DNA from 3 places in the Winslowiella toletana genome. Region 3 is predicted to be linked to each of the others. Evidence: predicted binding sites of a transcription regulator. Region 3 holds the regulator's gene; each other region holds the start of a gene.
The links. Region 3 encodes PurR, which represses purine synthesis genes. Its sites were predicted from a motif close to CANGCAAACGTTTGCNTG; they were not measured.
Positions count from the first base shown of each region.

Region 1 (5,235 bases), 480 kb from region 3:
CGGTTTGTGAAGCAATCTGCCACACCACAACCAGCAGTATCGGCAGTGCCCAGGGAGCCAGCTGATTGGCCAGTCGATTCCGTAGTTTGCTCATCGTGACCTCTTAACTCTGTGACACTTTCTGCGGAGCAAAATCGTTCGCCACCGCTTCACCATGCGCCGCAATTTTGCGCGGTTGCGGAATTTCCGGCACATTCAGGTCGAGGTGCGGGAACAGCAGTTCGCCAACGCGGTAGGCTTCTTCCAGATGCGGGTAACCGGAAAGAATAAACGTCTCGATACCGAGATCGGCATATTCCTGCATCCGCGCCGCAACGGTTGCACCATCGCCAACCAGCGCGGTTCCGGCACCGCCACGGACCAGACCGACGCCTGCCCACAGATTGGGGCTGATCTCCAGCTTGTCGCGGCGACCACCGTGCAGTGCCGCCATACGCTGTTGGCCGACAGAGTCGGTACGGGCCAGCGCCTGCTGCGCTTTGGCGATGGTGGCATCATCAAGGTGTGAAATCAGTCGGTCCGCCGCCTGCCATGCTTCTTCATTGGTTTCACGCACGATAACGTGCAGGCGAATGCCAAAACGAACCGTACGGCCCTGTGCAGCCGCTTTGGCGCGCACCGTTTCAATTTTCTCTTTGACCTGTGCCGGTGGTTCACCCCAGGTGAGATAAACATCCACCTGCTCGGCGGCCAGATCCTGAGCCACCGCCGATGAGCCGCCAAACCACAACGGTGGACGCGGCTGCTGTACCGGTTTAAACATCAGGCGCGCACCGCGTACGTGCACGTGTTTACCTTCATAATCAACCGTTTCGCCTTCCAGCACTCGTCGCCAGACGCGGGTAAATTCAGCAGACTCTTCATACCGTTCACGATGGTCGAGAAACACACCATCACCGGCCAGTTCTTCCGGATCGCCGCCGGTCACCAGGTTAAACAAGGTGCGACCATTGGAAAGGCGATCGAGGGTTGCGGCCTGACGAGCGGCCTGAGTAGGGGAAATGACTCCCGGACGCAGCGCCACGAGGAAACGCAGGCGCTGAGTAACCGGAATCAGTGAGGCTGCCACCAGCCAGGCATCCTCGCAGGAGCGGCCGGTAGGGATCAGTACGCCGCCAAAGCCAAGGCGGTCCGCCGCCTGCGCGACCTGTTGCAGATAGCCATGATCGACCGGACGAGCGCCTTCTCCGGTACCAAGATAATGGCCGTCACCGTGAGTAGGCAGAAACCAGAAAACGGAAAGACTCATGATGTGCTCCTTATTGATGTGCGGGTGCGTCGTGCCAGATGCGATCGGTAATATCGACTTTCACCGGCATTAAACGATTCTGATAAAACAGGTCTGCGGTGTGTTGCTGCGCTTTGGCCGTTTGCTCACTTACCGGCGTAATCACGGTAGGCGGGCGGTGGCTGAGGTAGGTAGCAACAACCGGTTTGGGTAAGCCAATGGCTTTAGCCAGCAGATCGATACTTTGTTCTTTATCGGTGCGGGTCAGAGCATCGGCCTGGCTGAAGGTATCCAGTACCTGACGAATAAAGCCGCCATTGGCTTCAGCAAAGCTACGGCCAGCCAGATAGAACGAGCCGGTCAGGTTCATGTCGGTGCCATCCTTTAATACCCGGACATCGCCCTGCAATAACGCGGCAGAGTAGTAAGGGTCCCAAATTGCCCAGGCATCGACATCACCCTGTTGAAACGCAGCGCGCGCATCCGCTGGCGTCAGATAAGTGGCTTTGATATCGCTAAAGTTCAGGCCCGCCTGTTGCAATGAACGCAGCAGCAAATTGTGCGAGCTGGAGCCTTTCTGGAAGGCAACTTTGTGCCCTTTAAGATCGGCGACGCTTTTCAGCGGGCTGTCTTTCGGCACCAGAATCACTTCGGCCAGCGGTTTTGCTGGTTCGGAACCGACGTAAAGCAGATCGGCTCCGGCTGCCTGCGCAAACAGTGGTGGAATATCGCCGGTGCCGCCGAGATCGATGCTGCCCACGTTCAGCGCTTCCAGCAGTTGTGGCCCGGCCGGAAATTCAACCCATTTGATGGTGGTGTGAGGAAACTGCTTCTCCAGCAGCTGATGCGATTTTGCCAGCACCATACTCACCGAGCCTTTCTGATAACCAATACGAAACTGCTGCGGGGCCGATGCATCGGCACTGGCGCTGCTGGTAAAGACCAGCAGGGCGCTCAGGGCGCAGCCGGATAACCAATGGCGTAATCGTTTCATTATTTGTTGTCCTTATACCGCAGCGGCGAGGGGGTAATGACGACGCGACAGCGCATGGAAGAAGGTCTCCAGCGCATCATCAATGCGGGAAGCCAGTACCGCACTTAACTCCGGCTGACGGTCGTAGTGGGTGATTTGCGTATCATCGGCAAACACGCCGTGCAGAACTTCCTGCGCTTTTAGCGCGTTAAGCACCGGCTTCAGGGCGTAATCTACCGCCAGCATATGCGCAATGGTGCCGCCGGTTGCCAGCGGCAAAACCACTTTATGTTCGAGGGCGCGTTCAGGTAGCAGATCGAGCAGGGTTTTCAGTGCGCCGGAGAAAGAGGCTTTATACACCGGCGTGGCAACGATTAAGCCATCGGCGCCTTCAAGGTCTTCCTTTAATGCCAGCAGCGCCGGGGAGTCAAAACGCGCATAAAGTAGATCTTCTGGCTGGAAGTTATGCAGATTCCATGGAATCACTTCAACGCCGCGTTTTTCCAGTGCTGCCTGGCAAAGGGTTAACAGCGCCGTGGAGCGTGAAGGATAGCGAGGGCTTCCCGCCAGACTAATAACGCGCATAAACACTCCTTATAACTAAAAGTTATTGATTAAACTTATTTCAGAACAGATGAAGCTATCCTGACAGAGCAGGGAGGGGCGTTTAAATGATTTATCCGGCAAATCTAAGCCAGTTTTCAGATAAGGAGAGCAATCCACGGTAAGAACAGAGAAAACGTTTGCCTTTATTCGGCGAGATTTGTTTTAGATCCTGTTTTTTCTTTTGTTTATCCCGGATAATACCGCCCCGTTTGGCCACCGGGAATCCAGGAGAGTGTATGTACTATCCCATCGTTCGTAAGGCGCTGTTTCAGCTCGATCCAGAGCGGGCGCATGAACTGACTTTTCAGCAGCTGCGCCGACTATCCGGCACCCCCTTTTCCGCCCTAATCCGACAGAAACTACCGAACAAACCGGTGAAGTGTATGGGGCTGACATTTAAGAACCCGCTGGGGCTGGCCGCAGGGCTGGATAAAAACGGCGAATGTATCGATGCTTTTGCCGCGATGGGCTTTGGGTTTGTCGAAATTGGCACCGTCACCCCGCGCCCACAGGCCGGTAACGACAAGCCGCGCATGTTTCGTATTGTCGAAGCTGAAGGGATTATTAACCGCATGGGTTTTAATAACCTCGGGGTGGATCATCTGGTCGAGAACGTTAAAAAAGCTCATTTCGACGGTATTCTCGGCATTAATATCGGCAAGAATAAAGACACGCCGGTAGAGCAGGGCAAAGACGATTATTTAATCTGCATGGAGAAGGTCTATCCCTACGCCGGTTATATTGCCATCAATATATCCTCACCGAACACGCCAGGTTTACGCACCCTGCAATATGGTGAAGCGCTGGACGAATTGCTGGCTGCGATCAAAATTAAGCAGCAGGAACTGGAAAAAATTCACCACAAATATGTTCCTGTGGCGGTGAAGATCGCGCCGGATCTCTCTGAAGAAGAGTTGATCCAAATAGCGGAGAGTTTGCTGCGTCATAATATTGATGGCGTGATCGCCACCAATACCACCCTCGACCGTTCGCTAGTGGCCGGATTAAAACATTGCGACGAAGCGGGTGGACTCAGCGGGCGCCCGGTACAGTTACGCAGCACCGAAGTGATTCGCCGCCTGGCACAGGAGCTGCAGGGGCGCATCCCAATTATCGGCGTGGGCGGCATTGATTCTCTGGTTGCGGCGCGGGAAAAAATCGCTGCCGGAGCCACACTGGTGCAAATATATTCTGGTTTTATCTATAAAGGACCGCCACTGATTAAGGAAATAGTGTCACAACTGTGATGCGGCTCTGATACTGTTCTACGCTAAATTAGCCAGGGGCTTTATTTCTGCCGCTGGCTCGTTTATATTTTATCCCGATTCATCAATATTTAGTCTATATTCATTTTTGCCGCTACGTTTCATCTTCGGCTTATGCAGAGGTTTTGAATACAAAACTCCAGGCAAGAGTAACAATTTATTTCTTTAAAGGGCGTACCATGAGAATTAAACCTGACGACAACTGGCGCTGGTTTTTTGACGCAGAGCATGATCGCATGATGCTCGATCTGGCAGATGGTATGCTGTTCCGTTCCCGTTTCCCGCGCAAAATGTTAACCCCGGATGCTTTCAGCGTCTCTGGCTTTTGCGTCGACGATGCCGCACTGTTCTTCAACTTTGACGAAAAATGCCGACAGGCCGGGCTGAAAGCCGAACAACGCGCTGAGCTGGTGCTGAATGCACTGGTGGCAACCCGCTTTCTCAAGCCGTTAATGCCGAAAAGCTGGCATTTTGAAAGTTATCATCACGTTGAATGGCGTCCGGGTGAGGGCGACATGGTCAAGGTGCAGCTGTGCGAGAATGGCGAGCAGGCACGTCTGCTGGTGGTAGAAACCGGTGAGAGTGCGGCGCTCTGTTTGTTAGCCCAGAGCCAGTTGACATTGGCCGGGCGCAGTATGGTGCTGGGCGATGCGATTAAAATTATGCACGACCGCCTGGTTCCGCACGTGAAGAAAGAGTCGGTGAGTTACGATCAGGCGGTTTAACGCCGGGTCTGTTCGGCGTTCCAGTATTAAGCCAGCTCAATATCGCCCGCAGGAATACAGCTACACGCCAGAATAGTGCCGTCATCACGAATCGCACTCTGTTTCATGGCTTTCACTTCTCCGGAAACCAGCGTCATTTTGCAACTGCCACATATTCCGGCGCGACAGGAGTAAGGAATACGATGGCCCTGCATCTCTAACTGTTCCAGCAGCACTTGCTGATTGTTACCGCTGAACTGCCCGCCCTGATAAGCAATGGTCACCGCCGTTTCTGCCTGTTGTTCGACCGCCAGCGTTTCTACCACCTGACCAGCGCCATAAATACGCGGTGTTTTGGTTTGCAGAATCTCCAGCCGATCGCCAACGCGGATCACGCCGCTGTTGCGGGCAATAAGATTAAGGCCAAAATCGACATCGCCGCTGTCATCGCCCGCGCTG
Region 1 is NZ_CP134152.1:1,790,469-1,795,703, forward strand. Features, by position in the region: gene ssuC (aliphatic sulfonate ABC transporter permease SsuC) at 1-94, opposite strand, end outside; gene ssuD (FMNH2-dependent alkanesulfonate monooxygenase) at 104-1,249, opposite strand; gene RIN69_RS08390 (sulfonate ABC transporter substrate-binding protein) at 1,260-2,222, opposite strand; gene ssuE (NADPH-dependent FMN reductase) at 2,235-2,786, opposite strand; gene pyrD (quinone-dependent dihydroorotate dehydrogenase) at 3,044-4,054, shown strand; gene RIN69_RS08405 (cell division protein ZapC) at 4,252-4,797, shown strand; gene RIN69_RS08410 (YcbX family protein) at 4,824-5,235, opposite strand, start outside.
Region 1: the regulator PurR is predicted to act here: its motif matches at 2,934-2,951, upstream of pyrD (quinone-dependent dihydroorotate dehydrogenase).

Region 2 (5,235 bases), 1.3 Mb from region 3:
ACCAGCGAGATAATCACGGTTTTGCTGTCGGCAGAACTGCCATCCGCGGGCAGCAGGCCGGCCATATTGGCAGCCACTCCCGCCAGTTCCAGCCCGATGACCGCGACGATTGCGCCCATTGCCGCTGGCGGAAACATCACATCCAGCCAGCCGGTACCGGCTTTTTTCACAATCAGCGCCACCAGGCAAAACAGCACGCCGCACATAATAAAACCACCCAGCGCCACTTCGTAACCCAGCGGTAACAGTAACAGTACCGGAGAAATAAAGGCGAAGCTGGAACCAAGATAAGCGGGAATTTTGCCTTTACAGATAAACAGGTACAGCAGCGTGCCAATACCGTTAAACAGCAGCACCGTTGCCGGATTGATATGAAACAGAATCGGCACCAGCACCGTAGCGCCAAACATGGCAAACAGATGCTGGAAACTGAGTGGAATGGTCTGGAGCAGCGGTGGCCGCTCACTAACGCCGATGGCGCGACGAGTCATGGTATCCCCTTGAGATGTTATTTTTGCCATAAAAAAGCCGACTCTGCGGTCGGCTTCATTTTTTTAAGAAGTTATTTGGTTCCGAAAATCTTATCGCCGGCATCACCGAGCCCAGGAATAATGTAGCCTTTCTCGTTCAGCCCCTGATCGACCGACGCGGTATAGACTTCAATATCCGGATGCGCTTTCTCCAGCGCCGCCAGCCCTTCCGGCGCGGCAACCAGCACCAGAACTTTAATACTGTTACAACCGGCTTTTTTCAGCAGATCGATGGTGGCAATCATTGAACCGCCCGTCGCCAGCATTGGGTCAACGACCAACGCCAGACGCTCTTCAATATTTGACACCAGCTTCTGGAAATACGGCACCGGCTCCAGCGTTTCTTCGTCACGATAGACGCCAACAACACTGATACGCGCACTCGGTACATGCTCCAGCACCCCTTCCATCATGCCAAGACCGGCACGCAGAATCGGGACGACGGTAATTTTCTTACCTTTGATCTGTTCGATCTCAACCGGACCATTCCAGCCTTCAATTGTGACTTTTTCGGTTTCCAGATCCGAGGTAGCTTCATAGGTCAGCAAACTTCCCACTTCTGAGGCGAGCTCACGAAAACGCTTGGTGCTGATATCATGCTCACGCATCAGGCCCAGTTTATGTTTGACGAGCGGGTGTTTGACTTCCACGATCTTCATTGTTGTTCTCCCGGAGTGGTTAGCGGCAAAAAAAAATCGCGGGATTATACCGCCTTTTTTTCAGCACGCCATATGACTTGAAGCAATTAAGATCAATTAGCTAAGGATTGTCTAAAATTTAGCGATACGCAATGTCAGCTAAGATGAGACTCGCAAACGTTTGCCTGCGCTGATAGAATTGCCGCGCTTTAATTTCAAACCACCAACCGCAACCGCGTGGGGATTTCGCAGTGACCGACAAGACCTCTCTCAGCTATAAAGACGCCGGCGTAGATATCGATGCTGGTAATGCTTTAGTCGATCGTATTAAAGGCGTAGTGAAAAAGACTCGTCGCCCGGAAGTGATGGGTGGACTGGGCGGTTTCGGTGCCCTTTGTGCGCTGCCGCAAAAATACCGCGAACCAATTCTGGTTTCCGGCACTGACGGCGTCGGCACCAAGCTGCGTCTGGCAATGGATCTGAAACGCCACGACAGTATCGGTATCGATCTGGTCGCCATGTGTGTTAACGACCTGGTGGTTCAGGGTGCTGAGCCGCTGTTCTTCCTCGACTATTATGCTACCGGCAAACTGGATGTGGACACCGCAGCCAGCGTAATCACCGGTATTGCTGAAGGCTGCCAGCAGTCTGGCTGTGCTCTGGTCGGCGGCGAAACCGCTGAAATGCCGGGCATGTACCATGGCGAAGATTATGACGTGGCGGGTTTTTGCGTCGGCGTGGTGGAAAAATCAGAAATCATCGACGGCAGCAAAGTGCAGGACGGCGATGTACTGATCGCGCTGGGTTCAAGTGGCCCGCACTCTAACGGTTATTCACTGGTGCGCAAAATCCTCGAGGTCAGCCAGACCGAACCGGAAACCACCCAGTTGGAAGGCAAATCGATCGCCGATCATCTGCTGGCTCCAACCCGCATTTACGTGAAAAACATTCTCAGCCTGATCGAACAGGTTGATGTGCACGCCATTGCTCATTTGACCGGCGGCGGCTTCTGGGAAAACATCCCACGCGTGCTGCCAGATAACACCCAAGCCGTGCTGGAAGAGTCAAGCTGGCAGTGGCCCGCCATTTTCAGCTGGATGCAGCAGGCAGGTAATGTCAGCCGTCATGAAATGTATCGCACCTTTAACTGTGGCGTCGGTATGGTTATCGCGCTCAGCCCGGCAGATGCCGACAAAGCGGTGCAGTTAATGACTGATGCTGGCGAACTCGCGTGGAAGATCGGCGTGATTAAAGCTTCCGATGCTGAAGAGCGTGTGGTTATTAATCCATGAAAAAGATAGTCGTGCTGGTTTCCGGAAACGGAAGTAATCTTCAGGCCATTTTAGATGCCTGCCAGCAAGGACAAATCAACGGCAGCATTGCTGCCGTTTTCAGTAATAAAGCCGACGCTTTTGGTCTGGAACGCGCACGCGCCGCCGGCATTCCCGGCCATGCGCTGGAAGCCGCCCAGTTTTCTGACCGTGAAGCTTTCGATCGTCAGCTAATGCTGGAAATCGACGCTTACGGCCCGGATTTAGTGGTGCTGGCGGGCTATATGCGCATTCTCAGCCCGGCATTTGTCGCGCATTATCAGCAGCGCCTGCTGAATATCCACCCTTCGCTGCTGCCGAAATATCCCGGCCTGCACACCCATCGCAAAGCCATTGAAAACGGTGATGATCAGCACGGCACCTCGGTGCATTTTGTTACCGATGAGCTGGACGGTGGCCCGGTGATTTTACAGGCTAAAGTGCCGATTTTTGCCGGTGATAGCGAAGAAGCAGTCAATGCCCGCGTGCAGCAACAGGAATATGCTATCTATCCACGGGTTGTCAGCTGGTTTATCGATGGTCGCCTGACCATGCAGAATAATGCCGCCTGGATGGACGGTGTAAAACTGCCTGCCGAAGGTTACGCGATTGACTAAATGAGAACAGGCCAGCAATGGCTGGCCTGTTACTCTTGCTGCTCTGCTTTAATCTTTAACCATACCTGCCCGTAATATAATCCTCAGTACGACGCGCCTGCGGTGTGGTAAACAGATCGTCGGTCTGCGCAAACTCCACCACGCTGCCATTATGCATAAACGCGGTATAGTCCGAGACGCGTGCCGCCTGCTGCATGTTATGCGTCACCAGAATAAGCGTGAAATGCTGCTTTAGCGTGGTCATCAGCTCTTCAATCACCAGCGTCGAGATTGGATCGAGTGCCGAGGTTGGCTCATCAAGCAGCAACACCTCCGGTTCAATCGCCACGGCACGTGCAATCACTAAGCGCTGCTGCTGACCACTGGAGAGCGTCAGCGCATTCTGCCGCAGACTGTCTTTAACCTCGCTCCACAGTGCCGCAGCGCGCAGCGCGCGCTCAACCGCTTCATCCAGCACCCGCCGGTCGCGCACGCCCTGTAATCTCAGTCCGTATACCACATTTTCATAAATCGACTTGGGAAAAGGATTTGGCCGTTGAAATACCATACCCACGCGGCGGCGCAGAGCGGAAAGGTCGCCAGTATTTTGCAGAATCGACTGCTGCTCCAGCAGAATATCGCCTTCCACCCGACAGCCATCAATCAGATCGTTCATACGATTAAAGCAGCGCAGCAGCGTCGATTTGCCACAGCCGGAAGGGCCAATCAGCGCGGTAATACGGTTTTTCGGTAACCGCAGTGAGATATCTTTCAGCGCCTGTTTATCGCCATACCACAACGACAGCTGATTCAGTTCCAGCGCCGTTTCTGTTGCGGCAAAATCCACGGTTGAATGCATTACAGTGTCCACAGTTATTGCACCAGCGCACGATAGCGCTCGCGCAGGCGATGGCGCAAGCCCATCGCCGCCAGATTCAGTCCTAATACAATGCTTACCAGTAATAAAGCCGTCGCATAAACCAGCGGGCGCTCCGCTTCGGCGTTCGGACTCTGGAACGCCAGGTCGTAAATCTGGAAGCCAAGGTGCATAAATTTACGATCAAGATGCAGATAAGGGAAAATGCCGTCAATCGGCAATTCCGGTACCAGCTTCACTACCCCGACCAGCATCAGTGGCGCAGTTTCGCCAGCGGCGCGTGCCACCGCCAGAATCAGGCCGGTCAGCATCGCCGGTAATGCCAGCGGCAAGGTGATGTGCCACAAGGTTTCCGCCCGGGTGGCGCCCAGCGCCAGCGAGCCCTGACGCAAAGCGGAAGGGATCCGCGACAGCCCCTCTTCGGTCGCAACAATCACTACCGGTAACGTCAGCAGTGCCAGCGTTAGCGAGGCCCATAATAAGCCAGGGGTGCCAAAAGTCGGATTAGGTAGCGAAGCCGGAAAAAACAGCTGATCGAGCGTGCCGCCAATTAGCCAGACAAAAAAACCGAGGCCAAAAACGCCGTAAACAATCGACGGTACGCCAGCAAGATTCACTACCGCAATCCGCACCAGGCGCGTTAATGCATTGCGGTCAGCATACTCATGCAGCCAGACGGCAGCGATCACGCCTAACGGCATCACCATCACCGACATCAACAGCACCATCAGCACCGTACCAAAAATCGCCGGAAACGCGCCGCCATCCGACTGATTTTCGCCCGGTGAATCGCTGATAAAATGCCAGATTTGCGTGGCGAAATGCTGCCATTTTTGCCCAGGCGTCATCGCATTCGGATACCAGGCGGCGACGATCTGCGTCAGCGGAATACGCTGCACGTTGCCACTGGCATCACGCAACAATAGCGCGCTGCGTTCAATTTCACTGTTAAGCGACGCCAGCCGCGCCGCCAGCCGGTTAAACTGGCGCTGTAGTTCGGCCCGCCCCGCCTGATGAATCGACTGCTCCTGCGCGTCGTACTGTTTCTCTTCACGCAACTCCTGCGCCTGTAGCTGCAGAGCTTCCAGCTGAGCATTCACCTGCGCCATCTCCACGCGACGAATATGCGCCGCCTGCTCCAGTTGCAGGCGAGTTTGCTGCAGCCGCTGTTGAAGCGCAGCTTTCATATTTTGCGCCACTAAAGGCTGAGTACCGTCGCGCAAACCGGCAAACCAGCCATAAGCGTTGCCACCCGTGCGGCGCTGCAACACGATAATCTCTTCC
Region 2 is NZ_CP134152.1:3,540,039-3,545,273, forward strand. Features, by position in the region: gene uraA (uracil permease) at 1-491, opposite strand, end outside; gene upp (uracil phosphoribosyltransferase) at 563-1,189, opposite strand; gene purM (phosphoribosylformylglycinamidine cyclo-ligase) at 1,420-2,460, shown strand; gene purN (phosphoribosylglycinamide formyltransferase) at 2,457-3,095, shown strand; gene pstB (phosphate ABC transporter ATP-binding protein PstB) at 3,151-3,933, opposite strand; gene pstA (phosphate ABC transporter permease PstA) at 3,948-5,235, opposite strand, start outside.
Region 2: the regulator PurR is predicted to act here: its motif matches at 1,339-1,356, upstream of purM (phosphoribosylformylglycinamidine cyclo-ligase).

Region 3 (5,235 bases):
TGCCGAAATCAAACTGCGAGAGGAAAAACAGCATCAGGAAATAGGCAATCGCCAGCAGGTGCCAGATGTGGCCAAAGCCGCGGAGTATCACACTGAAAAACGCCATTGACCGTTCTGCCAGCAAATCGATTTGGTTATGGATCGATTTACGGTTACGCATAATCAGAGTCAGTGCATAGACCGTCAGCGCCAGCATTACAACCAGATTGACCGCCGCGGCTGCCTGATAACTGATTTGCGTCGCCACCACCGGCACCACCACCATCAGGCCATAACCGATTAAACCACTCAGCCAGGCAAGACGCTGATTCCAGTAGCGCGCGGTGGCATCACTGAACGGGAACGGGCGCAGATAAGCGAAACCGGGCGCGAAAATCAGCCGCAGAACCGCTTTAAAGAACTCTATTACCGCAAAAGCACCGAGGAACAGCGACTGTTGATGAGCGATCACCGCACTGCCGTTGTTGAACTGGTGAGAAAACAGTTTGCCACCTGCCAGCACCAGCATCAGTACTAACAGATCGATGATAAACGCGCCGAGAATGGCGGCCGGTAATTTGTACCACGGTCCACCGTGATCCTTGGCGTTACGACCCCAGCTGCCAATTCGATTGTACAGCGGGCCCACCAGCCGGCGAATCAGATGGAATATGGCAAAAGTCACCACCACCATCAGCAAAAAATAGCCGAGGGCGTGGAAAAATGCACTGGGATCAAACGTGCGCTGCGGCCCGGATTCGACCACTTTCTGCAAGGCGTTCACCCGCTGACTCAGCGCCTGTAACGTCTGTTGCGCAAACTGGCTGACGCTGTCGCTTAAGCTGGTCGCACCGCTGGGTGCGGCAACTTGCGGCACAGCATCCGCCGCCTGAGTTTTAGACTGCGCTTCCGCGGCGCGCTGTAACTGATCAATTAATGCATCACGCGCCTTTTCATCTTTAAGGATGCCCGCCAGCGCGGCGTAAGGAATATCCTGCTCAGTTTGCTGCGCGGTATCGGCAGCAGGCGCGGGTTGCGCAACAGCAACCGGTGAGATAACGCTGATTAACAGCAGCAATAATACGGCGATGAAGGGAAAAAATCCCGACGGGTGCGCTCGCCCTGGCGCCCGACAGCAGATAGTTGATGACATGGTATTCTCGAATAATTTCATTAGCACAATCAAGTGAGTAACAGACCGTCAGCGGCGCATAACAATCCCGCCACTGAGCATATTGCAGCATGCAGGCGCTGTTTAACTCCGCGTGCGCATGACCATTAAATAGCCAATTTGCGCAAAAAAAAACGTCTGAGGGAATTCATCAGACGTTTTAAAAGGGTTAATCCTGAAGATTAACCGATGTTTATCAATTCATTACCGCGGTGAAACTGAAGGCAATAATTACCAGCAGCGCGCCGACGGTGGTCAGCAGAGAAAACTTCAGATTGGTGTCCATACTTCACTCCTTAAAGACCTTACAATTAATAACTCTCACTATTTTCCCATATAAACAGGTAAAAATCTCGTTTTCTGCTCACAGCCTTGATAGAATTCTGTTTTTCCGTTGCGCAACAACTGCAACACCGCGTCACTTGCCGTGTTTCCTGACGTCAATCTCCTGCCCGACGTCACTCAGATTGCAACAATGAAACCGATCGCGCCAGAAAACGCGAAGCATACGCAAACGTTTAACATGATGCTTATCAATCCTTTAAGATAAGCGCAGGAGTACCATTTTAATGGCAACAATTAAAGATGTGGCGAAACGCGCCGGTGTTTCTACCACCACCGTTTCTCATGTCATCAATAAAACCCGCTTCGTGGCTGAAGAGACCCGCGAAGCCGTTTGGGCCGCCATCAAAGAGCTGCACTATTCGCCCAGCGCCGTTGCGCGCAGCCTGAAAGTGAACCATACCAAATCGATTGGTTTGCTGGCGACTTCCAGTGAAGCGCCCTATTTTGCTGAAATTATTGAAGCAGTTGAAACGCGCTGTTTTGCCAAGGGCTATACCTTGATCCTCGGCAATGCTCATAATGATCTCCAAAAACAGCAGGCTTATCTGTCGATGATGGCGCAAAAGCGCGTCGATGGTCTGCTGGTGATGTGCTCGGAATATCCTGACGAGCTGCTGAAGATGCTGGAAGACAATCGCAACATTCCGATGGTGGTGATGGACTGGGGCGAATCACGCGGCGATTTCACCGATACCGTGCTGGATAATGCTTTTGAAGGCGGTTACCTGGTGGGACGCTATCTGATTGAGCGTGGTCACCGTGATATTGGTGCGATCCCGGGTCAACTTGAGCGAAACACCGGCGGTGGGCGCCATGCCGGTTTTCTCAAAGCGCTGGCCGAGGCCAATATTGCCGTGCGCGATGAGTGGGTTGTGCAAGGCGACTTTGAGCCGGAATCCGGATATCGCGCGATGCAGCAGATTTTATCGCAGAAACAGCGGCCAACCGCGGTATTCTGCGGCGGCGATATTATGGCGATGGGCGCCATTTGTGCAGCAGATGAAATGGGCCTGCGGGTGCCGCAGGATATTTCGGTGATCGGTTATGACAATGTGCGCAACGCGCGCTATTTCACGCCAGCGCTGACTACCGTCCATCAGCCGAAAGAGCGCCTCGGCGAAACCGCATTTGATATGCTGCTGGATCGCATCACCAGTAAACGCGAAGAGCCGCAGACGATTGAAGTACATCCTTCATTAATCGAGCGCCGCTCGGTGGCTGACGGTCCGTTCCGCGACTACCGTCGTTAATCCGCTACCGGCCACCCGTTGGCCGGTCAGTTTATCCTTCGCGAAGCCACTCCTGATTCATGGTCTCCGGTGTACCCAGATACTCCAGCAACCAGCTCAGCGCCGGTGAAGCACTCTGCTCAGCCCAGCTGACGCAGCACGGGCTGTCGGGGAATTCGGCCGGTAGCGTTAATTCGGCCAGCGAACCTTCAGCAATCAGCGGCGCAGCAAAATGCCCGGGAACCATACCCACGCATAACCCTGCCAGCAGGCAATCAAACGCCGATTCCCAGTCCGGTGCCACCAGCCTTCGCTGGTTGTCCAGTGTCCAGGTAATGCGTTTTGGCAGGCTGCGCGAGGTGTCTTCCAGCACCAGCGACGGCCACTGGCGAATTGTATCATCATCAATGCTTCCCACTTGCTGCGCCAGCGGATGGTCGGCTCTGACCACGCAGCGCCAGTTAAGTGCGCCCATATCACGGAAACCAAAGCGACCACCGACCGGGATCGCCTGGGTAGCGCCAATCGCGACATCGACTCGCCCGTCAACCAGCGCATCCCAGACGCCATTAAACACTTCATGCCAGACCAGCAGCTCCATATCCGGGAAATGGCGATAAAAATCGAGCACCAGCTGGCGGGTGCGCTGGGGTTTAACAATCAGATCCACTGCAATGCTCAGCTGTCCGCGCCAGCCGTTAGCGACCTGCTGACACTGACGGCGCGTGGCAAGCATTTTTTTGATAACAGTGCGCCCTTCCTGTATAAATACTTTCCCCGCATCGGTTAATACCACATCGCGATGACGCCGCTGAAACAGCGGAACCGCCAGCCACTCCTCCAGCTGACGCACGGTATAACTTACCGCCGAGGGCACACGATGCAGCTCGGCGGCGGCGGCAGTAAAGCTGCCGGTACGCGCTACTGCATCAACGACTTCAAGAGAATGTTCCGACCACATAGCTTGCCTGCAAAATTTTTGAACGCAATGTGCAAATATTAGCGTTTCACAAGCGACAACGCACGCGATTACACTCTGCAGCGTTAAAATCACCTGCACTAAAATAAAGAGTTAACTGATGATTAAATCAAAAGGATTTATTATTTACCTGGCGGTACTGAGCATGCTGGGTTTCCTTGCTACCGATATGTATCTTCCGGCGTTTGGCGCAATGCAGCAAGATCTGCAGACCCATCCCGGCGCCATCAGCGCCAGCCTGAGTATTTTCCTGGCCGGTTTTGCCTGCGCCCAGTTGCTCTGGGGGCCACTCTCCGATCGTATCGGGCGTAAGCCGGTACTGTTAATCGGCCTGAGTATGTTTGCTGTCGGCTGCGCCGGCATTCTGTGGGTAGAAAATGCCACCATGCTGCTGGTACTGCGATTTGTGCAGGCGATTGGCGTCTGTTCTGCCACCGTAAGCTGGCAGGCACTGGTGGTCGATCGCTACCGTGGTGCACAGGCCAACCGTGTTTTTGCCACCATTATGCCGCTGGTTGCGCTGTCACCGGCGCTGGCCCCCCTGCTGGGTGCCTGGCTGCTGAACCACTTTGACTGGCGCTCGATTTTCGTCGCCCTGCTGCTGATCACCCTGGGGTTACTGATTCCTACCCTGCGCCTGAAAGCTAGCGGAACGCCAGCGTCAGCGGCTGATGAACCCAAAGTGGGCTTCTTGTCGCTGCTGAAATCTCGCATTTACAGCGGTAACGTCCTGATGTATGCCGCCTGTTCTGCCAGCTTCTTCGCATGGCTAACCGGCTCACCCTTTATTCTGTCTGATTTAGGCCTGACGCCAGGGGATATTGGTCTGAGTTATATCCCGCAAACGCTGGCATTTTTGATTGGTGGTTTTGGCTGTCGCTCACTGCTGCAACGGGTCGAAGGTCGTACCCTGCTACCGTGGCTGCTGCTCGGTTATGCCGTCAGTATCAGCGCAATTTTTGCCGTTGCTCTGTCGGGTCACGTGACGCTCACCGCGCTGTTGATTCCCTTCTGTGGCATGGCCATGGCCAATGGCGCGCTTTATCCTATTGTGGTGGCGAACGCGCTGCTGCCGTTCCCGCAGGCTACCGGCAAAGCCGCAGCATTACAGAATACGCTGCAACTTGGTCTCTGCTTTGTCGCCAGTATGGCGGTCTCCGCGCTGATTTCTCAGCCGCTGCTGACCACCACGGCGATTATGTTGTCGACGGTTGTGCTGGCGTTTATCGGATTCGCACTACAATTTCAGCGTAAGTTGAGTGAAAATCATACTGTTAAAGCGGCAGATACCGCGACGCAAAAGGGTTGATCACTTTTAGTTAGCACGCTTACAATAATGCATTGAATATTGCCTCACGTGAGCATATACTCATCTGAGGCATTAATTTATAACAAAAAATCAACATTATTCACCGGGCCCCCATTCCGTTGTACAGGGTCCGGACCTGACAGGGTTGTCGTGGTGTTGTCTGGCGTGGCATTCGTGACGCTTCTCTGCAGGACTCTGGTCGACGATCGTAAACTGGCTTTAT
Region 3 is NZ_CP134152.1:2,272,152-2,277,386, reverse strand. Features, by position in the region: gene ybiO (mechanosensitive channel protein) at 1-1,153, opposite strand, end outside; gene cydH (cytochrome bd-I oxidase subunit CydH) at 1,347-1,436, opposite strand; gene purR (HTH-type transcriptional repressor PurR) at 1,720-2,745, shown strand; gene punR (DNA-binding transcriptional activator PunR) at 2,777-3,685, opposite strand; gene punC (purine nucleoside transporter PunC) at 3,804-5,012, shown strand.